2 regions of the Variovorax sp. LjRoot175 genome follow, and region 1 is predicted to be linked to the other one. Evidence: predicted binding sites of a transcription regulator. Region 1 holds the regulator's gene; the other holds the start of a gene.

Region 1 (11,485 bases):
CAGTGCATCGCGCTGCGCCTCGTCCAGTTTTCCCTTCTCGTGCTGCTTCTGCCACTGGGCGAGGATGGCATCGCGTCCGCGGACCGCGGCGCCCTCGAAGCTGTCGAGCAGCAGGACCTCGCTCCCGGCCTGCGCGGCGATCTGCGCGATGCCGCGCCCCATGGCGCCGGCACCGATGATGCCCACATTGGAAAAGTTCACAGTCATTTGATAATTGTCTCTCTGAGGATGGCTGGCACGGATGCCCATGCCAGAATGTGTCTACTTTCGATTACTTTTTTCGAACTATTTTGCAACTCCCACGCCTGGCGGCGGCCCTCTTTCTATTCGGGCTCGCACTTGACTCGCCTGCCTTGACGATCGGGCGGCCCCAAGGGGCTGTCTGGATCGGCAAGCCGCTGGATGTGGTGATTCCGCTTTCGCTGGATGCTGCCGAAGATGGGGGCGCGTTGTGCCTCGACGCCGAGGTCGTGCAGGGGGACACCCGCATTGCCGATCGGAGCCTGACTGTATCGCTGGAGCCGGGGCCGAAGGCCAGCAGCCCGCGCATCCATATCCGTTCCACCGTCGCCGTGGACGAACCCGTGGTCAATGTGAACGTGCGTGCCGGCTGCGATACGAAGTCGACGCGCAGCTATGTGCTGCTGGCCGACGTTCCGTCCGAACCCGCGCTGCCCGTCCTTGCGGCGCCTTCGGGTGCAAGGGCATCGTCCGAGACCCCGGCGCGAGCGCCCGCGCGCGCGCCATCGCGTGCTGCGGCAGGGGGCGCATCGTCCGGCCTCGAAGGCCCGACCGCAGCGCCGGCGCGGCGCAGCACCGCAGCGGCGCCCGCCGCGCGCACGCGCGCGACGCCGACGGGTCGTCGCCGCGTCCCAGCGCTGCCTCTGCGCCCGCGCCGCGCCGGCCCGCCGCGGCGCAACCGCCTGCCACACCGCGTGCGGCCGCGCCGCGCACCGTCCCGACGGTCGCAGCCACTGAGCCGAGGCGCGGGGCCGTCGCCGGTGGATCCCGGCTCCAACTCGAAACGCTGGAGCCGGTTCCCGTCGCGCAGCCCGGCCTCAAGACAAGCCCGCAACTGACGCTGCCGGCCAGCGAAGACCTCGCGCGCCGCGCCGCGGCCGCCGCCGAGTGGCGCGCGCTCAACATCGACCCCGAAGCGGCGCAGCGCGAGGCCCAACGCATGCAAGCGCTGGAAGCCACGCTGGCCGCGCTGCGCGAGCAGACGGCGCAGAACCAGCGCACCTTGCTCGAGATGCGCAGCGAGCTCGCGCAGGCGCACGACAGCCGCTATCGCAATCCACTGGTCTACGCGCTGATCGCCCTGTTGCTGATCGCGCTGGTGGCGATCGTGCTGCTGTGGCGCATGGCGCGCCGAGCCGCAGCGCCGGCCTGGTGGGGCGAGACGCCGTCGAAGGGCGAGGGCGGTCCCACGCGGCCGAGTTCCTTGCGCGCACTGCTCGACGAGGAGCCGGACGTCGACTCCGTACCGCCGCCGCGGCGCAGCGCGAACGCCACCAGCTTCGGCGCGGCGACCTTTGCAGCCCTGGAGCCCGACGACGACAGCGGCTTCGGCGAATCCGAACCCCAGCCGGCACGCACGCCCGATGGCGCGCCGGTGCGGCCGGTCAACACCGAAGAGCTGTTCGACGTGCAGCAGCAGTCGGACTTCTTCCTTTCGCTCGGCCAGCACGACCAGGCAATCGCGGTGCTGCGCGAACACATCGCCACCAATCCCGGCACCAGCGCGTTGGCCTACCTGGACCTGCTGCGGATTTTTCATTCGCTGGGGCGCAAGGAGGACTATGCGCGCCTGGCGGAGGAATTCGAACGGGCCTTCAACGCCGACGTCCCGGCGTTCGAGAATTTCAACGAGACGGGCAAGGGTCTCGAACACTATCGCAGCACCCTCGCGCGCATCGAATCGCAGTGGCCTGCGCCGGGCACCCTGGCGCTGATCGAGGAGCTGATATTCCGCAAGCCCGGCGCGCACGAGGACGAGGCCTTCGACCTGGCGGCCTACCAGGAGCTGCTGCTGCTCTATTCCGTGGCCAAGGAAGTGATCGATCCGAACAGCGCACCGCCTGCGCCCGTCACGCCGCACTCCTTCGTCGATACCTTCGGCCACGACCAGCTGGCCACGACGCCTGCGCCGCTCGATCGCGAGAGCGCGCCCGAGGCCGTCGAGTACGCCCCGACGCTGCCCCCCTCGATCTACGGCGCCATCGACGATCACCTGCACCATGAGACTGTGCTGGTGCCGGATGCGCCGCTTCCGGCGCCTCCCGCAGGCGCCGCACCGTTGCCGCGCGCCAAGCCCGACATCGACCTGGACCTCGCCGAATTCGACAAGACGGCCTTCGAAACCATGCGAGCGCCGATCGAAACGCCGAAGCCGCCGCCCGCACCGTCCAGCGATCCCCACGTGATCGATTTCGAGCTCTTCGATCCGGCCACCGAGGCGGAGATAGCTCCCAAGCCGGTCAAGCGCTGAACGCCGGGGCGCGGCGTTGCGCCCGGTCGACGGCCAGGCTGAGCGCCAGCGCGCAGAGCACCATCGCCAGGCCCGCCCAGCTCATCCAGGCGATCGCGTCATGGGCCAGCAGCCAGCCTCCGGCTGCGGCACCCACCGCTTGCCCCACGTAGATGCCGGAACTGTTGAGCGCCACCGAGCCCGGCGCGAGCGCGGGCGCCATCGAGACCAGGCGTGCCTGCTGAGCCGAGTTGGTGGCGAAGCAGCCGAAGCCCCAGGGCACGATGATCAGCGCCAGCCCCGCGAGCGTCACGCCCAGGGGCCACAGAAGAAGGCTCAGCGCGATCAGCGAGGTCGTGAGCAGCACCGTCTGCGAGGCGCCCATGCGGTCGATGTACCGGCTCACGAGCATGTTGCCGAGCAGGCCGCAGACGCCGAACCAGCCCCACATCAGGCCCAGTGCCGTGGCGTCCGCGCCCAGCACTTGCTTGAGGACGGGTGCGAAGTAGCTGAACAGAACGAACTGGCCCGCGCCTTGCAGCGCGGTGACGGAGACGACGCCCATCAGCAGCGGACTCTTGAGCACCTGGGCCCAGGCCGCGCGCGACAGCGCGGCCGGCCGGATGCCCGATGGGAGCTTGCGCCAGATCCAGGCTGCGCTGAGGATCGACAGGAGCGCGATCGTCGCGAACGCGGTGCGCCAGCCGAAATGACCGCCGATCAGCGTGCCGAGCGGAAGGCCCAGCACCGAGGCCATGGACCATCCCAGAAAAACGAAGGTGACGGCGCGGCCCCGCTGCTCGAGCGGCACCAGCAGACCCACGCAGGCGGCCGCCTGCGGCGTGAAGATCGCGGGCGCGACGACCGTCAGCATGCGCACCACCAGCAGCCCGCCGAAGTTCGGCATCAGCGTCGCGAGAAGATGCCCTGCCGCATACCACAGCATGGTGCAGGCGAGCAGCACCCGGCGGTCCCAGCCCGCGACCACGGCCGCCAGCAAGGGAGCGCCGAGGCACATCACGACGGCCGCCGCGGTGATCAACTGGCCGGCGGTAGCCGCGCTGACTTGCAGCGAGGTGCTGAGTTCGTTGAGCGTGCCGGGCACCACCATCACGCCCGTCCCGATCACGAAGTTGCCCGCCAGCAGGGCCCACAAAGCTGCCGGCAGAGCAGGCTGCTTCAACGGCGGACCTGCAGTGCGCCCGGATTCACGATGTTGGTCGGGTTGCCCTTGATGAAGCTGACGACGTTGTCGAAGGCCTGGCCGAAGTACATCTCGTAGCTGTCCTGCTCGACGTAGCCGATGTGCGGGGTGCAGATGCAGTTCTCCAGGCGCAGCAGCGCATGGCCTTGCAGCGGCGGCTCGCTCTCGAACACGTCGACGGCTGCCAGCCCGGGCCGGCCGCGGTTGAGGGCCGCGAGCAGCGCGTCCTGTTCGACCAGCTCGGCGCGCGAGGTGTTGACGAACAGTGCGGTGGGCTTCATGCGCGACAGATCCTCGAGGGTGACCAGGCCCCGTGTTTCCTCCGTCAGCCGCAGATGGATCGACAGCACGTCGGCCACGCTGAAAAAGACGTCCCGGTTCGGTGCCACCTGAAAGCCGTCGGACCGTGCCCTGGCGCAGCTCTCTTCGCGGCCCCAGATCACCACCTGCATGCCGAAGGCCTGCCCATAGCGTGCGACCAGCTGGCCGATGCGCCCATAGCCCCAGATGCAAAGCGTCTTGCCCTTGAGCACCGAGCCGAGCCCGAAATTGGGAGGCATCGAAGCCGACTTGAGCCCCGACTGCTGCCAAGCGCCATGCTTGAGGTTGCTGATGTACTGCGGCAAGCGGCGCATCGCCGTCATGATCAGTGCCCAGGTGAGTTCGGCCGGCGCCAGCGGCGAGCCCGTGCCTTCGGCCACCGCGATGCCTTGCTCGGTGCACGCATGCACGTCGATGTGGCTGCCGACCCGGCCGGTCTGCGAGATGAGCTTGAGCTTGGGGAGCTTCTCGATCAGCTGGCGAGAGATCTGTGTGCGTTCACGGATCAGCACGATCACGTCGGCATCCTTGAGCCGCACCGAGAGCTGCCCGATGCCTTTGACCGTGTTGGTGTAGACCTTGGCCGCGTACGCGTCGAGCTTGGAAGCGCAGCGCAGCTTGCGCACCGCGTCCTGGTAGTCGTCGAGGATCACAATGTTCATGGCATGCCATTGTGCCTCGCACCATCCGCGTACTCCGTGCCCTGCGTTCCACAGGCGCACGCTGCCCGGGGATAACCCAGGCTCGGTTCGGCTTCAATTGCCGATCGGCATCGCCTCGCTCAATGCAGGCGGCTGGCGCGCGGCACGGTGTCCGCCGCTTCCAGGGCGGCCAGCCGATCGAGTTCGGCGCAGACGTCCGCCATGCGGCCCGAGATCACGACGCGGCCCGCGTTCTGGCCGGGGCGCTGCGCATCGACCGTGCGCACCACGCGCAGGGGACGCGTCGGCGCGGGTGCAGAGGCACAGCTGGGCCGAATGCCGACATAGCGAAGGCCGGACGAACGCCTGCGGCGCGAAGGCATCCAGCGATCGGCCAGCGATTGCAGCGGCATGAACAGATCAGCAAGGCTGAGAAGAGCGATTCCCATGTGAACTCCAGAAAAGTCAGAGGTTGAACACAGGCAGGATTGCTTTCATCGGCTGCTACAGGGTGATGGCCCTCGGCCATACGCCCGCCACCTGTCGCGGCCGGGGTTTGGACCCCCTACATGAGCATCGTGTTGCGGATCAGGCCTACGGCCAAGCCTTCGATCTCGAAAGGCTCGCCGGGCTGAACGACGATGGTGGGGTAGTCGGGGTTTTCGGCATGCAGCTCGATGACCTGCTTGTTGCGCTTGAGGCGCTTGACCGTGACTTCGTCGCCCAGCCGGGCCACCACGATCTGGCCGTTGCGGGCTTCCTTGGTGGCTTGCACCGCCAGCAGGTCGCCATCCATGATGCCGGCGTCGCGCATGGACATGCCACGCACCTTGAGCAGGTAGTCGGGCTGGCGCTGGAACAGGGTGTTCTCGACGTAGTAGGTCTGGTCGACGTGCTCCTGCGCGAGGATGGGCGAGCCTGCAGCCACACGGCCGATCAGCGGCAGCGCGAGCTGGGCCATGCCGGGCAGCGACAGGGAGAATTGGTTGTTGCGCGATTCGTTCAGCGAGCGCAGTGCGTCGCCCTTGAGGCGGATGCCGCGCGAGGTGCCGCTCACGAGTTCGATCACGCCTTTGCGTGCCAGGGCCTGCAAATGTTCTTCGGCCGCATTGGCCGACTTGAAGCCCAGTTCGGCGGCGATCTCGGCACGCGTGGGCGGGGCGCCGGTGTGTGCGATGGCGCTCTGGATCAAGTCCAGAATCTGCTGCTGGCGGGCGGTAAGCTTGACGGCGAACTGCATTGATGACTCCTTGCGGCACTGGCTGAATATCCAGTACCTGTATTTTTAACCAGTTTCCGGGAGTTTGGCAAGACATGGTCGATACCCTTCGAGAAGGCAAGCGCCGCGTGATCGTTCTGGGCACCGGCGGCACCATCGCCGGCCGCGCTACGGCGGCCGGCGACAACATCGGCTACACGGCCGGGCAAGTAGGCGTGACGGAACTGCTGGGCGGCATCGAGGCGCCCGAAGGCATCGCACTCGCGGCCGAGCAAGTGGCGCAGATTGACAGCAAGGACATGAGCTTTGCGATCTGGCGTACGCTGGCCGAGCGCTGCGCCCATTGGCTCGCCGAGCCCGACGTAGCGGGCCTCGTCATCACCCATGGCACCGACACGCTGGAGGAAACAGCCTTCTTCCTGCAGTCGGTGCTGGCTCCGTCGAAGCCGGTGGTCCTGACCTGCGCGATGCGGCCCGCGACCGCGCTGTCGCCAGACGGCCCGCAGAACGTGCGCGATGCGATTGCGGTCGCGTCCAGCCCCGGCGCGCTGGGCGTGGTGGCCGTCTGCGCGGGCACGGTGCACAGCGCCTTCGACGTCCAGAAGGTCCACACCTACCGGCTCGACGCCTTCGACTCCGGCGATGCGGGACCGGTGGCCTATGTGGAGGAGGGCGCGGTGCGCGGCCTCCGAAGCTGGCCGGTATCGCCGCAACAAGATGCGCGCGAGCTCTTCGAACGGATGACGAATGCCGCCCGATGGCCCCATGTGGAAATCGTGATGAGTCATGCGGAGGCGCGCGGCAGCCTGATCGACACACTGATTCGCGAGCGCCAGTCCGGCGCCGCCGAGCCGGTAGAGGGCCTGGTGCTCGCGGCCACCGGCAACGGCACCTTGCACCTTGCGCTGGAAGAAGCCGCGCTGCGGGCGCAGGCTGCCGGCATCGCGGTCGTGCGCGCCACGCGATGCACGCAGGGCCGCATCCTGCCGGCGCCGAATGCACTCTTGCGTGACGCGGGCGCACTGACTCCCGTCAAGGCGCGCATCGCGCTGGTGCTGGAGCTGATGGCAGATCAGCCGGCCGCCGATTGAGGCCATGTTCGGCGCTCTGCAATCGCACTCGTGGGCCTATCCGGCGCTGGAGGCGGTGCACATCATCGGCATCGCACTCCTGCTCGGCAATCTCGTGGCGCTCGAGCTGCGGGTGTTCGGACGTGCGGCTGCCTTGCCGGTGCGGGCGATGGCCAGGCTGTCGCTGTCGATCGCGCTCTGCGGCTTCACGCTGGCGGCGGCCAGCGGCTCGCTGATGTTCGCGACCCAGCCGGCCGAACTGCTCGCCAACCGGGCCTTCGTGATCAAGATGGGATTGTTGCTGGCCGCCGGATGCAACGCGGGCTGGTTCCACGCGCGAAGGTCCTTGCGCAAACTCGATGCGCTGGCGCGGGTACAGATGTTGTTGTCCACTGCGATCTGGCTGGCCGTCGTGTTCTGCGGCCGCTGGATCGCGTACTGAAGAGAAGAAGGAGTTCTTCCGATGAAACGTCGCAGCATCGTCGTCGCCGCCGCATCCCTTCCCGTCGCCACCCCGTTCGCCTGGGCACACCACGGCTGGAGCAGCTTCGACCAGGAGCGTCCGCTCTACCTGGAAGGAAAGGTCGTGCGCGCGCGTTGGCAGAACCCGCATGCCGAGCTGGTGATCGAGGTTCCGCCGGGTCTCAAGGTGCCGGCAGACCTCGCAACGCGACAGCCGCCCGCGCAGAGCGCGCCGATCGATGGCCCCGGGCTTCTTGCCAAGGCGACCGCGCCGCGCCGCGCCGATCGCCAGTGGACGCTCGAACTCGCGCCGCTGACGCGAATGGAGGCCTGGAAGGTTTCGGAGATCAAGTCCGGCGCGACCATCTCGGCAGTGGGCTTCACCTTCAAGGAAGAAAAGGGCGAGCCGGTGATGCGCGTCGAATACCTGTTCGCCGACGGCAAGGTCTACGGGCTGCGCTCCAGCCCGGCCTGATCAGCTGCCGAGGGCGCCCAGCGCGCGCTGAGTGATCTCGTCGACCGTGCCGACGCCGCTGATGGCGCGGTACTTCGGCGCTGCGGCCGGGTCCGCCTTGGCCCAGGCCGAGTAGTAGTCGACCAACGGCCGGGTCTGCTGGCTGTAGACCTCGAGCCGCTTGCGCACGGTTTCTTCCTTGTCGTCCTCGCGCTGGATCAGGTCTTCGCCCGTGAGGTCGTCCTTGCCTTCGGTCTTCGGCGGGTTGAACTTGACGTGGTAGATGCGCCCCGACGCCGGATGCGAGCGGCGCCCGCTCATGCGTTCGATGATGTCGGCAAAAGGCACGTCGATCTCGAGCACGTAGTCGATCTTGACGCCCGCCGAGCGCATGGCCTCGGCTTGCGGAATGGTGCGCGGGAAGCCGTCGAACAGAAAGCCCTGGGTGCAGTCCGGCAACGCGATGCGTTCCTTGACGAGGTTGATGATCAGGTCGTCGCTCACCAGGGCGCCGGCATCCATCACGGCCTTGGCCTGGAGCCCGAGCGGTGTGCCGGCCTTGACGGCGGCGCGCAGCATGTCGCCGGTCGAGATTTGAGGAATGCCGTATTTCTGGCAAATGAAGGCTGCCTGCGTGCCTTTGCCTGCCCCGGGGGCGCCCAACAAAATCAGTCTCATGGTGTCCTCGGACGGTTCTTCGATTTCTGTCGCGCCATGCGTTTCACGAGGGAGATCGCAGGGCGGAGTTGCATCGAGGATAGCACGCGCTCCGCGCCCGACTTGGCCTGCGCGGGGACGAAATCAGGCGTTGGAGAGCAGTGCGCGGACGCGTTCCAGATCTTCCGGCGTGTCGATGCCCGGCCCGGGCGCATGGGCGCTCACGTGCACGGCGATGCGGTGCCCGTGCCACAGTGCGCGCAGCTGCTCCAGTGCCTCCGTGGCTTCGACCGGTGCCGGCGGCAGGCTGGGAAACTGCCGTACGAAGCCGGCGCGGTAGCCGTAGATGCCGATATGGCGCAGCGCTGCGGGTGACTGCGGCAGCGCCGTCACGCCGCCTTTCGCGAAGCCGTCGCGCCACCAGGGAATCGGTGCGCGACTGAAGTAGAGCGCGTTGCCCTGTGCGTCGAGCACGGCTTTCACGACGTTCGGATTGAGGAAATCTTCGAGGGATTCGATCGCGTGCGCGGCCGTGCTCATCGCTGCGTCGGGATGCGAGGCCAGCGTGTGGGCCACGGCGTCGATCAATGCCGGGTCGATCAGCGGCTCGTCGCCCTGGACGTTAACCACGATCGCATCGTCGGCCAGACCGAGCTGCGCGCAGGCCTCGGCGAGGCGATCGCTGCCGCTCGCGTGGTCGGTGCGCGTGAGCAGGGCCTGGACACCGTGTGCCTCGCAAGCGGCGACGATGCGCGCGTCGTCGGCGGCCACCACCACGCGCTCGGCGCTCGATTGCAGGGCGCGCTGTGCGACGCGCACCACCATCGGCAGGCCGGCAATGTCGGCCAGGGGCTTGTCGGGCAATCGTGTGGACGCGAGCCGAGCCGGGATCAGGACGGCGAAAGGCAAGGTCAAAGTCCCAGCTCTTCGTCGGAAAGCGTGCGCGCCTCGGTTTCGAGCAGCACCGGGATGCCATCGCGCACCGGGTAGGCGAGGCGGGCGCTGCGCGAGGCGAGTTCCTGCTTCTCGGCATTCCACGTGAGCGGCCCCTTGGTCACGGGGCAGACGAGCAGTTCAAGCAGCTTGGTGTCCATCGAGCGATGATAGCTTTGCGTCGAGCGCTTCGAAGAAGGACGGCTCGGGTTCGAACACCAGCGGCAGCGCCAGCGCGTCGGGGGCTCGGCGCCACAGCTTGACCGCGTCCTTCTCGGTGCAGATCAGCGTGTAGGCGCTGCCGGGCGGCGGGGTCCAGTCGCTGAAATCGTGGTGATCCGGCAATGCAATGCACTGCTGCGGTACCAGGGCGCGTTCGTGCAGCATCTGGAAGAAAGCCTCGGGCTTTGCAATCGCGGCAACCGCGACCAGCGCCCGGCCGGCCAGGGATGCGAGCGGGACCGGCGTGCCATCGAGGCGCAGCGCATGGTCGGCCAGCGCACGTCGTGCCGTGAAGCCGGCGAAGGCGGGTCGCGCGCCGGTGTGGATCACCAGGTCGCAGCGGCGCGGCCAATGCTCGCGCAGGGGGCCGGCCGGCAGCAGCCAGCCATTGCCCGTTCCGCGGTCGTCGAAGACGCAGATCTCGAGGTCGCGCGCCAGCGCAAGGTGCTGCAGGCCATCGTCGCTCACGATGAGCTGCGTGTCCGGGTGAAGAGCGAGCAGGGCACGCGCCGCTTCGGCACGCCGCCGCGCCACGAAGACCGGCACCGCGGTCGAGCGGCGAATCAGCGCCGGCTCATCGCCGACCTCGCGCGGATCGCTGTCGTCCTGTACCGCGCGGCAATCGTCGGTCGCTCGCCCGTAGCCGCGCGATACCACGCCGACCTTCATTCCGCGGGCTTGGAGGTGTCGCACGACCGCCATCACGACAGGCGTCTTGCCGGAACCGCCGGCGATGACGTTGCCGACCACGATCACCGGCACGCCGACGCGCTCGGTCTGAAGGATGCCTCGGCGATAGAGCGCGCGCCGGATTGCGGCCAAAGCGCCATAGAGCAGCGAGAGAGGCCACAGCAGCCGCGCGAGCATTCCGCGCTGAAGCCAGGCCCGCTGCAGCACTAGCGTCCCGCCTGCGCGGCCGACTGCGTGGCGAAGGTGATTTGCATGAGGCCCGCGCGCCGCGCGCCTTCCATCACCGTGATCACAGACTGATGGGCGGCGCTGGCGTCGGCGCTGATGATCACGACGCTGTCCTTGCCGCCGTTCGCCGCGGCGCTCAGCGCTGCGGCCACCGTCTCCACGCTGCGGTCGGGCAAATGGGTCTTGTTGATCGAATAGCGTCCGTCGGCGGAGACGGCGACGATCACTTCCTTCGGATAGTCGCGCTGGGCCTCCACGTCGGCCACCGGAAGGCGCAACTGCATCTCGGTGAACTTGCTGTAGGTGGTCGAGAGCATCAGGAAGATCAGCACGACCAGCAGCACGTCGATGAACGGGATCAGGTTGATCTCCGGCTCCTCGCGCGAGCCGTGGCTGAAATGCATTCGTTTCATGATCGCAGGGTGTTCAGGTGACGCGCAAAACGTTCGCCGGCGAGCTCCAGGTTCAGCAGGTACTCGTCGACCCGGCTGCGGAAATAGCGCCAGAAGATCAGAGCCGGGATCGCCACGATCAGCCCGAAGGCCGTGTTGTAGAGCGCCACGGAGATGCCGTGCGCCAGCTGCGCCGGGTTGCCGGTGCCGACCGCGCCGCTGCTGGGCGACTGGGAGCCGAAGATCTCGATCATGCCGATCACCGTGCCCAGCAGCCCGAGCAGCGGGGCCGCCGACGCGATGGTTGCGAGCGCCGGCAGGTAGCGTTCGAGTCGATGCGCGACCACGCGTCCGGCCGATTCCATCGACGCGCGCAGGTCGTCTTCGGTCGAAAGGGGGTTGGAGTTCAAAGTGCGGAAGCCGGCGGCCAGCACCTCGCCGAGCCCCGAGTTTCTTTCCAGCTTGGTCACCACGTCCGGGCCCGGGACCGCAGCGCGCGAGACCGTGATGGCCTCGTCGAGG
Region 2 (11,485 bases), 470 kb from region 1:
GCCCTTGACCACGCTGAGCGCGTATTCGAGGTAGGCGGTCTGCGCGTAGTCGGCCAGCGTGAGGGCGTTGTCGCCTTCGTCGGCAGGGCCTAGGAGATCGAGCGGGGGTTGGGAGTCCATGAAGAAAAGAGAGAAGAAAAAAGAGTTGCAGGCCGTCGCGCGCGAGCGCGCTCAGCCCAGTGTGAATGCCTCGTGCACCGCCGATTGCACGCTGCCGCCCAGCACCGCGCCGCCGCCCGCGACGTAGATCCAGTCGCCGATCACGGCCGCGCCCACCGCATGGCGCGGCGTGGGCATGGGCGCATGGCGCTGCCAGCTGTCGGCCACCGGATCGTAGCTTTCCATCTGGCCGAAGACCCTGGCCAGGCGCGGCACGCCGCCGGCCAGGAAGCCGCCCTCGCCGCCCATGGCATAGAGGCGGCCGCGATAGACCACCAGGCCATGGCCCGAGCGCGCGGTGGGCAGCGGCGCGCGCAACTCCCAGGTGTCGCGCGCCGGCAGATAGACGTGGTGCAGTTCGGTGTTGTATTCGAAGGTGTTGAAGCGCCCGCCGATCACGTGGATCTGGCCGTTGTGCGCAATGCAGCCCACATGGTCGCGCGCGCCGGGCAGCGGTTTGCGCGAGGACCAGCGGTCGGCCTGGGGGTCGTAGACCTCGTGCCAGCCCACGCTGGCGCGTTCGGCCGCGGGCTCGGACGCGCCGCCGATCAGGTGGATGGCGCCACCCTGCACCACAGCGGCCGCGGCGCCTCGCGGGCGCGGCAGCGGCGCGATGGCGGTCCAGCGGTTGGCCGCGATCTCATAGACGTAGGCGTTGGCGTCCGAGCGCCGGTTCTGCTCGACGAAGCCGCCGAGGGCATAGACGCGCCCGCCCTCGGCCGCCACCGCGACGTGGTTGGCGCCGCGCGGCAGCGGCGCGCCGTCGAGCCAGCGGTCGGCGGCCGGATCGTAGATGTGGTGGTAGTCGCGGTTGACCGCGCCTTCGCCGTAGCCCCCGACCACGTGCATGCGGCCTTGCGCGGCCGTGGCCCAGGCCATCTCGCTGCGCGGGATCGGCAGGGCCGCGCGCGGCACCCAGCGGCCCGGCGCGCCGGCCGGCGCCGGGCTGTCGGTGACGCGCTGTGCCTCTTGCTCCGGCGTCATGTGGTGCGGCACGCCGCCCTGCAGCCTGGCGTAGGGTTCGGCCGAGGACGGGGCCACGGGCAGATGGTGCTGCGCGCGCGCCGCACCGGTCGTGGCGGCCAGCGCGGTGGCGAGAACGAAGTTTCGGCGCTGCATCGAGCTTCAGGACAGGGCGGGATCGAGCCGCAGCCCCTGCGGCGGCTCGGGCAGCGAAGGCATCGCGGGCACGCCCCGCGAATCCGGCGGCATGTTGCCGCGGCCCAGCGCACCGCCGCGCGGCGGCGCAAGTTCCATGCGCACGCGCCCCGGCGCCTTGCCGCCGCGGCCTGCGGCCGCCGAAGGCTTGAGATAGGCGTAGAGCTGCAGCACCGTTTTCACGTAGTTCTGCGTCTCGCGGTAGTTCGGTATCTTGTTGCCGGCGCGCTGCACCGCGCCCTCGCCCGCGTTGTAGGCCGCAAGCGCGAGCTCGATGTCGCCGGGGAACATCTCGATCAGGTCGCTCAGGTAGCGCGAGCCGGCAGCGATGTTGATGCGCGGGTCGAACAGCTTCTTCTCGAGCGAGCCGCGCTTGTCGGCCTGCACGCCGTAGCGCTGCGCGGTGGCCGGCATCAATTGCATGAGGCCGAGCGCGCCCTTGGGCGACACGGCCTGCGCATCGAAGCCCGACTCGGTGGCGATCAGGGCCTGCAGCAGTTCGTAGTCGATCGCATGGCGCCTGGCGGCTTCGCGCAACGCTCCCTGCGCGGGCTTGTAGCTGGGCGAGGCCTCGAACAGCGCGAGCAGGGTCTGCGAGGCGCGCGGCACCTTGCCGTCGACCTTGCCGGCGCGTCCGCGCAAAAGCGGACCGATGCCGTCCGCCGTGTCGAAGCTCTGGCCGCCGCGGAAGAACAGCTGGTAGCGCTCGTCGAGCTTTTCGGGCGCGAAATGCGCGACGCCCCGCTCGTCGACGTAGCCAAAGATGTCGGCCGCGTGCGCGAGCGGCTGCGTCATCGACAGCAGCAGGGCCAGCAGCAATGGGAGGAAACGGCCAAGGGTGCGCATGGGGGTCAGAGACGCATTTTCGGCGCGAACGCCTACTGCGTCACGCGCTCAAACATCGACCTCGACATCGTCGGCCCGCAGCTCCATCAACTCGCGTCGCGCCGCGGCCTCGCCCTTGCCCATCAGCTTGGTGATCTCGCCCTGCGTGCCCGAGACGTCGAAGCGGCCCAGGCGCACCTGCAGCAGTCGCCGCGTGTCGGGGTTGAGGGTCGTCTCCCACAGCTGCTCGGCGCTCATTTCGCCCAGGCCCTTGAAGCGGCTGATGCTCCAGGCGCCTTCGCGCACGCCGTCCTTGCGCAGCTTGTCGAGGATGGCGACCAGTTCGCCCTCGTCGAGCGCGTAGACCTTTGAGGCCGGCTTCTTGCCGCGCGCCGGCGCGTCGACGCGGAAGAGCGGCGGCTTGGCGACATACACGTGACCGGTTTCGATCAGTTTCGGGAAATGGCGGAAGAACAGCGTCAGGAGCAGCACCTGGATGTGCGAGCCGTCGACGTCGGCATCGCTCAGGATGCAGACCTTGCCGTAGCGCAGGCCCGACATGTCGGGCGTGTCCTCGGGGCCGTGCGGATCGATGCCGATCGCGACCGAGATGTCATGGATTTCGGTGTTGGCGAAGAGGCGGTCGCGCTCCACTTCCCAGGTGTTGAGCACCTTGCCGCGCAGCGGCAGGATGGCCTGGCTTTCCTTGTCGCGGCCCATCTTGGCGCTGCCGCCGGCCGAATCGCCCTCGACCAGGAACACCTCGTTGTGGGCGATGTCCTTGCTCTCGCAGTCGGTCAGCTTGCCGGGCAGCACGGCCACGCCCGAACCCTTGCGCTTCTCGACCTTCTGGCCGGCCTTCTGGCGTGTCTGCGCGGCCTTGATGGCCAGCTCGGCGAGCTTCCTGCCGTAATCGACGTGCTGGTTGAGCCACAGCTCCAGCGCCGGCCGCACGAAGCTGGACACCAACCGCACGGCGTCGCGCGAATTGAGCCGCTCCTTGATCTGGCCCTGGAACTGCGGATCGAGCACCTTGGCCGAGAGCACGTACGAGGCGCGCGCGAACACGTCCTCCGGCAGCAGCTTCACGCCCTTGGGCAGCAGCGAATGCAGTTCGATGAAGCTCTTGACCGCGTTGAACAGGCCGTCGCGCAGACCGCTCTCATGCGTGCCGCCGGCGCTGGTGGGAATGAGGTTGACGTAGCTCTCACGCACCGGCTGGCCTTCCTCGGTGAAGGCGACGCACCACTCGGCGCCCTCGCCCTCGGCGAAGTTGTCGGCGTTCTTGTCGGCATGGCCCGCGCCTTCGAACAGCGGGATCACCGGGTCGCCGTTGAGCTCCTGCATCAGGTAGTCGCGCAGACCGCCCTTGTAGAGCCACTGCTGCGTTTCCTTGGTCTTCTCGACCACCAACGTGACGGTGACGCCCGGCATCAGCACGGCCTTGCTGCGCAGCAGATGGGTCAGCTCATGGATCGGAAGCTGGGGCGATTCGAAGTACTTGGCGTCCGGCCAGGCGCGCACCGTGGTGCCCTGCTTGCGGTCGCCGCCGTCGTTGGCGCGCACCACCAGCGGCTCGATCACGTCGCCGCCGGAGAACGCGAGCTGCGCTGCCTTGCCTTCGCGAAAGGACTGGACCTCGAGCCGCTTCGACAGCGCATTGGTCACCGACACGCCCACGCCGTGCAGGCCGCCCGAGAAGCTGTAGGCACCGCCCGAGCCCTTGTCGAACTTGCCGCCCGCGTGCAACCGGGTGAACACCAGTTCGACCACCGGCGCCTTTTCTTCAGGATGCAGGCCGAAGGGGATGCCGCGGCCATCGTCCTCGACGCTGACCGAGCCGTCCGCGTGCAGCGTGACCTTGATCTTCTTGCCGTAGCCCGCGAGCGCCTCGTCGGCGGCGTTGTCCAGCACTTCCTGGATGATGTGCAGCGGGTTGTCCGTGCGGGTGTACATGCCCGGTCGCTGCTTGACGGGCTCGAGGCCCTTGAGAACGCGGATCGAGCCTTCCGAATAGGCCGGGGGAGTCTTGCTTAGGGTCGCCATGGGGGCGGATTGTATGCGTGGCCCGGCGAAAACCCTGTATGGACATACAGAAGCCCTCTGATGCCGCCGCCGCATCAGCGCGGCCCGAAAATATCAACAATCCCCGTCGCCGCCGTGCCATGCGGCTGCTCCGGCTTTGGATACATTGCCTGGAATGAATTCCACCCTCAAGCCGCTGTCGCTCAAGCAAGTCCTGTTTTGCGGCGCCATGATCGTCACCCTCTCCATGGGCATCCGCCACGGCTTCGGCCTCTGGCTGCAGCCGATCACGCAGGAACAGGGCTGGTCGCGCCAAGGCTTCTCGCTCGCGATCGCGATCCAGAACCTGTCCTGGGGCGTCATCGGCGTCTTCGCCGGCATGCTGGCCGACAAGCTGGGCGCCTTTCGCGTGCTGGTGATGGGCGCGGTGTTCTACGCCCTGGGCCTCGCGGGCATGGCGCTCTCGCCCACGCCGCTGCTCTTCGCGCTGACGGCCGGCGTGCTGATCGGCGCCGCGCAGGCCGGCACCACCTACGCCGTGATCTACGGCGTGATCGGCCGCCAGATTCCGGTGAAGCGGCGCTCCTGGGCCATGGGAGTGGCCGCCGCGGCCGGCTCCTTCGGGCAGTTCCTCATGGTGCCGGTCGAGGGCCACCTGATCGCGGGCTTCGGCTGGCACACGGCCCTGCTGGTGCTGGCGCTCATGGTGCTCCTGATCGTGCCGCTCGCTTTCGGCCTGCGCGAGCCGCGTGTCGGCCACGCAGCCGTCGCGCACCGCGACCAGACCATCCTGCAGGCGGTGCACGAGGCCTTCAAGTACCAGAGCTTCGTGCTGCTGATGGCGGGCTATTTCGTCTGCGGCTTCCAGTTGGCGTTCGTCGGCGTGCACATGCCGAGCTACCTGCGCGACAAGGGGCTGTCGCCCGAGGTGGCGAGCTATGCGCTGGCGCTGGTCGGCCTGTTCAATGTCTTCGGCACCTACGTCGCAGGCTCGCTCGGGGCCCGGCTGGCCAAGCGCAAGCTGCTGGCCGCCATCTACTTCGGCCGTGCGGCGGCGATCGCGATCTTCCTGCTGACGCCGATCACGCCGCTCACGGTGTACGTGTTCGCGAGCGTGATGGGCTTCCTGTGGTTGTCGACCGTGCCGCTGACCAGCGGCATCGTGGCCCAGATCTTCGGCGTGGCGCACCTGTCGATGCTGGGCGGCTTCGTGTTCCTGAGCCACCAGGTCGGCTCCTTCCTCGGCGTCTGGCTCGGCGGCTATCTCTACGACAGCACCGGCAGCTACGACATCGTCTGGTACCTCGCAATCGCGCTCGGCGTGTTCGCGGCGCTGGTCAACCTGCCGGTCAAGGAAGGCGCGATCGCGCGCCCGGTTCCGCAGCCGGCCTGAGATCCTTCGCCATGCGCCCCAACACACGCCATCGCCTCGTGCAAGCCGGCTGGCTGGGCGCGGCGGTGCTGGCGCTGCTGGGCGTGTTCGCGCTTTACACGCGCCCCGGCTTCCTCGTGACGCTGGTGGACCAGATCTGGGCCTGCTTCTGAGCCACGACCTCCCGCCCTCCCCCTGGATCGTGCGCTGGTCGCACCTGCTGGCGCCCGGCGCCGCCGTGCTCGACGTGGCCTGCGGCGCGGGGCGGCACATGCGCTGGTTCGCCGAGCGCGGGCATCCGGTGACGGGCGTGGACCGGTCGCCGGAAGCCATCGCTTCGGCGGCCGAGTTCGGGCAGGCTGTGCTGGCCGACATCGAGTCCGGGCCCTGGCCCCTTGGCGGCCGGGTATTCGGGGCGGTGATCGTCACCAACTACCTCTGGCGGCCGCGCCTGCCCGACATCGTCGCCGCGGTCGCGCCCGGCGGCGTGCTGCTCTACGAAACCTTCGCCGCGGGCAACGAGACCGTGGGCAAGCCCTCGCGGCCCGATTTCCTGCTGCAGCCGGGCGAACTGCTCGGCGCCTGCGCGGGCCTGCGGGTCGTGGCTTACGAGGATGGCTTCCTGGCACAGCCGGAGCGCTTTATGCAGCGGATCGCGGCCGTCCGGCCCGCCATCCACTCGCCCGGAACGCCGCCGCGCTACCCGCTCCGAGGGCCCGCCGCCAGTTAGTAGAATGTCTGCTTTTCGTCCACCGACAAAAGAGACCCCCTTGGAGCAACTGACAGGCAGCATCGTCGCGCTCGTCACGCCGATGCATGACGACGGCAGTGTCGACTATCCCGCCCTGCGCCGGCTGATCGACTGGCACATCGACGAAGGCACCGATTGCCTCGGCGTGGTCGGCACCACCGGCGAGTCGCCGACGGTCGACGTCGAGGAGCATTGCGAGATCATCCGCGTCGCGGTCGAACAGGCCAAGGGCCGCGTTCCCGTGATGGCCGGCTGCGGCGCCAATTCCACCAAGGAAGCGATCGAACTCGCCAGGTTCGCCAAGGGCGTGGGCGCCGACTCGCAATTGCAGGTGGTGCCCTACTACAACAAGCCGACGCAGGAAGGCCAGTACCTGCACTTCAAGGCGATCGCCGAGGCCGTGGGCGATCTGCCCATCGTGCTCTACAACGTGCCCGGCCGCACGGTGGCCGATATAGCGCACGACACCGTGCTGCGCCTGGCGCAGGTGCCCGGCATCGTCGGCATCAAGGAAGCCACCGGCAACATCGAACGCGCGCAGTGGCTGATCCGCGATCTGCCGAAGAATTTCGCGGTGTATTCGGGCGACGATCCGACCGCCGTCGCGCTGATGCTGTGCGGCGGCCAGGGCAACATCAGCGTCACGGCCAACGTGGCGCCGCGCAAGATGCACGAGCTTTGCATGGCCGCGATCGCCGGCGACACCCGGCGCGCGATGCAGATCCAGTTCGAGCTGATGCCGCTGCATCGCCATCTGTTCGTCGAACCGAATCCGATCCCGGTCAAGTGGGCCATGGCCCGGCTCGGCCTGTGCGGCGGTGCACTGCGCCTGCCGCTCACCGAGCTCGCCGAAGCGAGCCGTCCGGTGGTCGAGTCCGCGCTGCGCGCCAGCGGCTTGCTCAAGGACTGATTCCATCCGCACCGCCCTTCGCGAACGCCGGCAACCTTTTGCGCAGCCGGCGCTCTGACACAGCGGGACGCTGCTGCCCATCGATTGAGCTAAACATTCCACAAGGAAGACGACGTTGAAAACCATTTCGCGATTCGCACTGCTGGCCCTGATCGCCAGCCTCGCCGCCTGCTCGGTCCTCGAGAGCGACAAGATCGATTACAAGAGCGCCGGCAAGGCACCCACGCTCGAAGTGCCGCCCGATCTCACGCAGCTCTCGCGCGAGAACCGCTACGCGGTGCCCGGCGGCGCGGTGACGGCCAGCGGCTACCAGGCCGGCATTGCCAACGCGCCCAGCATCCCGACGGCCGTCGGCAACATCGGCGACGTTCGCATGGAGCGCTCGGGTTCGCAGCGCTGGATCGTCGTCAACCGCTCGCCCGACCAGCTCTGGGAGCCGGTGCGCGACTTCTGGCAGGAGAACGGCTTCCTGCTCACCACCGATCAGCGCAACCTCGGCATCATGGAGACCGACTGGGCCGAGAACCGTGCCAAGCTGCCGCAGGACGTCATCCGCGGCACGCTCGGCAAGCTGGTCGATTCGGTCTATTCCACCGGCGAACTCGATCGCTTCCGCACCCGCCTCGAGCGCACGCCCAACGGCACCGAGATCTTCGTGAGCCACCGCGGCATGGAAGAGGTCTACAACACCGCGCGCAAGGACCAGACGGTCTGGCAGCCGCGCGCCACCGACCCCGAGCTCGAAACCGAATTCCTGCGCCGCCTGATGGTGAAGCTGGGCGTTTCGCAGGAGCAGTCGAAGCTGCTCGCCGCGACCAGCGCACCCGCGCGCACCGCCAGCGTCGCCAACGTCGGTGGCCAGCCGGTGGTGCAGATCAACGAGAACTTCGAGCGGGCATGGCGCCGAGTCGGCCTCGCGCTGGACCGCACCGGCTTCACGGTCGAAGACCGCGACCGCAGCGCCGGCACCTACTTCGTGCGCTACGTGGCGCCCAACCCGGACAAGAAGGAGCCCGGCTTCTTCGGCAAGCTGTTCAGCAGCTCGGGCAAGGCCGAGGCGCCGCTCAAGTACCGCATCATGGTCAAGGGCCAGGGCGATGCCAGCACGGTGGCGGTACTCAACGAAAGCGGCGCGCCCGAAACCTCGGCGAATGCACAACGCATCGTGCAGGTCATCGCGGACGACCTGAAGTAGGTCTTCTCGAATGCTGCGCTTCCGCAGTCTGGGCAGCGGCAGCACGGGCAATGCCACGCTGGTCGAGGCGACGAGCGGCGGCCGCACATCGAGGCTCCTGATCGACTGCGGCTTCGGGCTGCGGCAGCTCGACGCGCGGCTGGCACGCGCAGGCCTCGCGGCCTGCGACATCGACGCGGTCTTCGTCACGCACGAGCATGGCGACCACATCGGCTGCGCACACGCGCTGTCGCGCCGCGAGCGGCTGCAGGTCTGGATGAGCGAGGGCACCTGGCTCGCCACCGGCGGACGCGATTTCGAAGGCCGCCTGGGTCTGGCGCGCGACGGCGCTGACATCGAAGTCGGCGACATCGTGGTCCAGCCCTTCACCGTTCCGCACGATGCCCGTGAGCCGCTGCAGCTGCGCTGCACCGATGGCGCACGCAGCCTCGGCGTGCTGACCGACCTCGGGCACGCGACACCGCACGTGCTGGCCCGCTTGATGGGGCTCGACGCGCTGCTGATCGAGTTCAATCACGACAGCGACATGCTGGCCGGCTCGGCCTATCCGCCCTTCCTGAAGCTGCGCGTCGGCGGCAACTACGGCCACTTGTCCAACGCCGCCGCGGCGGCCATTGCGCGTGCCGTGCATCACGGCGGACTGCGCCACGTGCTGGCAGCCCACCTCAGCGAACAGAACAACCGGCCCGAGATCGTGCGGCGCGCGATGGCCGAGGCACTCGGCGCCGGCGAGGACGAGATGCTGACGGCGAACGCCGCAGAGGGCTCGCCCTGGCTCGATCTCTAGGCAATGAAAAAGGCCGCCCGAAGGCGGCCTTTGAGCATGTGTGCTGCAGCCTTACTGCTTGGGTGCTTCCTCTTTCTTCTTGGCCGCTTCGGTGGCGGCATTGGCCGCATCGAGTGCCGACTGCGAGCCGGGCGACGGTGCGGGCGTCGTGGCCGACGTACCGGGCGCAGCAGGTGCTGCTGCCGGTGGAGGCGGAGGTGCGGGTGCCGGCGTGACGGAGGCAGGCGGCGGGGTGACGACGGCCGGCGCGGATTCCTCCTTCTTGCCGCAAGCAGTCAATGCAGCAGCGGCGATCAGCGAGGCGAGCAGGACGGACTTTCTCATTACATGACTCCTTTGGATGAAGGTCTCGAAAGAAAAATTCTAGACCTGCACCTTCGCAGGAAGATGTCTGGCGCCGCGATTCGCGGCATTGGCTTACAAGCCCAGCGTGGAAGCCGGAAAGGCCGGTCGCGCATGCCGCAGGCACTCGTCGATTCTTTCGCGCAAGGCGCGCCGGCCCGCGGGCTCGCGGCCGCAGACACCGCGGCTGCGCTCGACATCGATGCGGTTCAGAAACCAGGACGGCGTCCAGATGCCGCTCGGCACCTGCGGCAGGCCCGGCCCCTCGCAGGCCCGGCAGTCGACAATGTGGCTCCACATGCGGCGCCAGTGCACGAAGCGTGCATGCTCGCGCTCGAACACGTCGAAGCGCTGCGCCAGCAGCACGAAGCTGCGCCCGTTGGCCGACCAGGCCTGCAGCGCATCGGCGATGGCGCGCTCGCCCAGCGGCCAATCGCCGAAGCCGGGGTCGGAGAGGATGATCTCGCGCCAGTTCTGTTGCACACCAGCAGCGAGCGCCGCATGCAGATGGGCCTGAAAGGCATGACGGCCATCGAAGGGCCCCTCGGGCAAGGACGTAGTGTCGACTTCTTCATTCGGCATGCAGCCACCCCGCTTCGCACCAGTCGCCCAGGAGCGCCAGCGCACCTTCGCTCGCGCCTCGGAGATCGCGCGGACCGAGCGCGCGCTGATCGGCCAAAAGGCGCATCAACTTCGCATCGCGGCCCGAGGCGCGAAAGCTTTCGCCGTTGATGTAGAGATGCCGCGCGTCGTAGAGCATACGCGTGCGGCGGTCGAGCGCAACGCCGGCGAGCGCCGACGGCAACTCGCCCTGATCGAACCAGACTGTGGGCTTGGGCTCGGTCATCGATTCGCCCAGCGCACGATCGATCGCGTCGGGGTTGCGCAAGGCGGCCAACACCGCATCGCGCGCAAAGGCTTGCAGGGCGGGCGGTATCGCCGCCGGCGCCTCCACCGCAGGCTGCGTGGGATCGCGGTAATGAAGCGCCGTCTTCGTCGGCGCATCCTCCAGCGCCTCGGCCTGCGCCTCCGCGATGCGCGCGAGCAGGTCGACGCCGAGCGGGGCGGCGGCCGGCGCGCGCAGTCCGATCGAATAGGTCATGCAGTCGCCGCCGACCGCGACACCCTCGTGCGCGTAGCGCGGCGGCAGATAGAGCATGTCGCCGGCTTCGAGCACGAAGCTCTGCTCGGGCTCGAACTGCGCCAGGATCTTGAGCGGCACCTCGGGCTGCAGGCGCAGATCGCGCTGCTTGCCGATGGACCAGCGGCGCTGTCCCTGGGCCTGCAGCAAGAACACGTCGTAGCTGTCGAAATGCGCGCCGACGCCGCCACCGTCGCTCGCATAGCTGATCATCAGGTCATCGAGCCGCGCGTCGGGAACGAAACGGAACTGCTGCAACAATGCATGAACGCCCTGGTGATGCAGATCGACGCCCTGCACGAGCAGTGTCCAGTCAGGCTGCTTCAGCGATGGCAGCGCCCTGCGCGGCAAGGGGCCATGCCGCAGGGTCCAGCCGGCCTTGCCGTGGCGAATGAGGCGCGTCTCGACCTCCTCGCGTTCGGCCAGCGCGAACAGCGCCTGGCGCTCGATCGGTGGCTCCATGGCGGGCACGGCCTGGCGCACGAGCAGCGGTTTCTTCTGCCAGTGACGGCGCATGAATTGCGAAGCGCTGAGGCCGCCGAGCAAAGGCAACGATCGATGAATCTCCATGGGAGAATTCTGCAATGGAAATCTCTGAACAATGCGTGGTCGGCCTGACCTGGACGCTGAAAGACACCCTGGGCGAGGTGCTCGACGTGCTCGACGATCCGGTCGAATTCCTGGTCGGTGGCGACGATCTTTTCGATGCGATCGAGGCCGCCCTGCTCGGCCACGGGCCCGGCGCTCGGGTGCTGCTCCAGCTCGAACCTGAACAGGCCTTCGGCGACTTCAACGACCAGCTGCTCTTCCTCGAGCCGCG

Evidence for each region. The regulator LexA, encoded in region 1, represses DNA repair genes until DNA is damaged. The targets are predictions, from matches to a motif close to ACTGTATNNNNATACAGT.
Region 2: the regulator LexA is predicted to act here: its motif matches at 4,222-4,239, upstream of ACSQ89_RS10505 (DNA topoisomerase IV subunit B).

Annotation. Positions count from the first base shown of each region.
Region 1 is NZ_CAXURY020000001.1:2,531,872-2,543,356, forward strand. It holds gene ACSQ89_RS12660 (3-hydroxyacyl-CoA dehydrogenase) at 1-207, opposite strand, end outside; gene ACSQ89_RS12665 (type IV pilus assembly protein FimV) at 291-1,079, shown strand; gene ACSQ89_RS12670 (type IV pilus assembly protein FimV) at 1,181-2,491, shown strand; gene ACSQ89_RS12675 (MFS transporter) at 2,481-3,653, opposite strand; gene ACSQ89_RS12680 (D-2-hydroxyacid dehydrogenase family protein) at 3,650-4,657, opposite strand; gene ACSQ89_RS12685 (hypothetical protein) at 4,777-5,085, opposite strand; gene lexA (transcriptional repressor LexA) at 5,202-5,876, opposite strand; gene ACSQ89_RS12695 (asparaginase) at 5,951-6,946, shown strand; gene ACSQ89_RS12700 (hypothetical protein) at 6,951-7,367, shown strand; gene ACSQ89_RS12705 (DUF6152 family protein) at 7,389-7,862, shown strand; gene adk (adenylate kinase) at 7,863-8,519, opposite strand; gene kdsB (3-deoxy-manno-octulosonate cytidylyltransferase) at 8,643-9,407, opposite strand; gene ACSQ89_RS12720 (Trm112 family protein) at 9,410-9,592, opposite strand; gene lpxK (tetraacyldisaccharide 4'-kinase) at 9,573-10,520, opposite strand; gene ACSQ89_RS12730 (ExbD/TolR family protein) at 10,550-10,975, opposite strand; gene ACSQ89_RS12735 (MotA/TolQ/ExbB proton channel family protein) at 10,981-11,485, opposite strand, start outside.
Region 2 is NZ_CAXURY020000001.1:2,066,160-2,077,644, reverse strand. It holds gene parC (DNA topoisomerase IV subunit A) at 1-120, opposite strand, end outside; gene ACSQ89_RS10515 (Kelch repeat-containing protein) at 172-1,278, opposite strand; gene ACSQ89_RS10510 (lytic transglycosylase domain-containing protein) at 1,285-2,163, opposite strand; gene ACSQ89_RS10505 (DNA topoisomerase IV subunit B) at 2,212-4,188, opposite strand; gene ACSQ89_RS10500 (MFS transporter) at 4,343-5,560, shown strand; gene ACSQ89_RS10495 (hypothetical protein) at 5,572-5,712, shown strand; gene ACSQ89_RS10490 (class I SAM-dependent methyltransferase) at 5,742-6,269, shown strand; gene dapA (4-hydroxy-tetrahydrodipicolinate synthase) at 6,274-7,200, shown strand; gene bamC (outer membrane protein assembly factor BamC) at 7,316-8,395, shown strand; gene ACSQ89_RS10475 (MBL fold metallo-hydrolase) at 8,406-9,182, shown strand; gene ACSQ89_RS10470 (hypothetical protein) at 9,234-9,506, opposite strand; gene ACSQ89_RS10465 (hypothetical protein) at 9,600-10,106, opposite strand; gene ACSQ89_RS10460 (cupin domain-containing protein) at 10,096-11,235, opposite strand; gene ACSQ89_RS10455 (FKBP-type peptidyl-prolyl cis-trans isomerase) at 11,250-11,485, shown strand, end outside.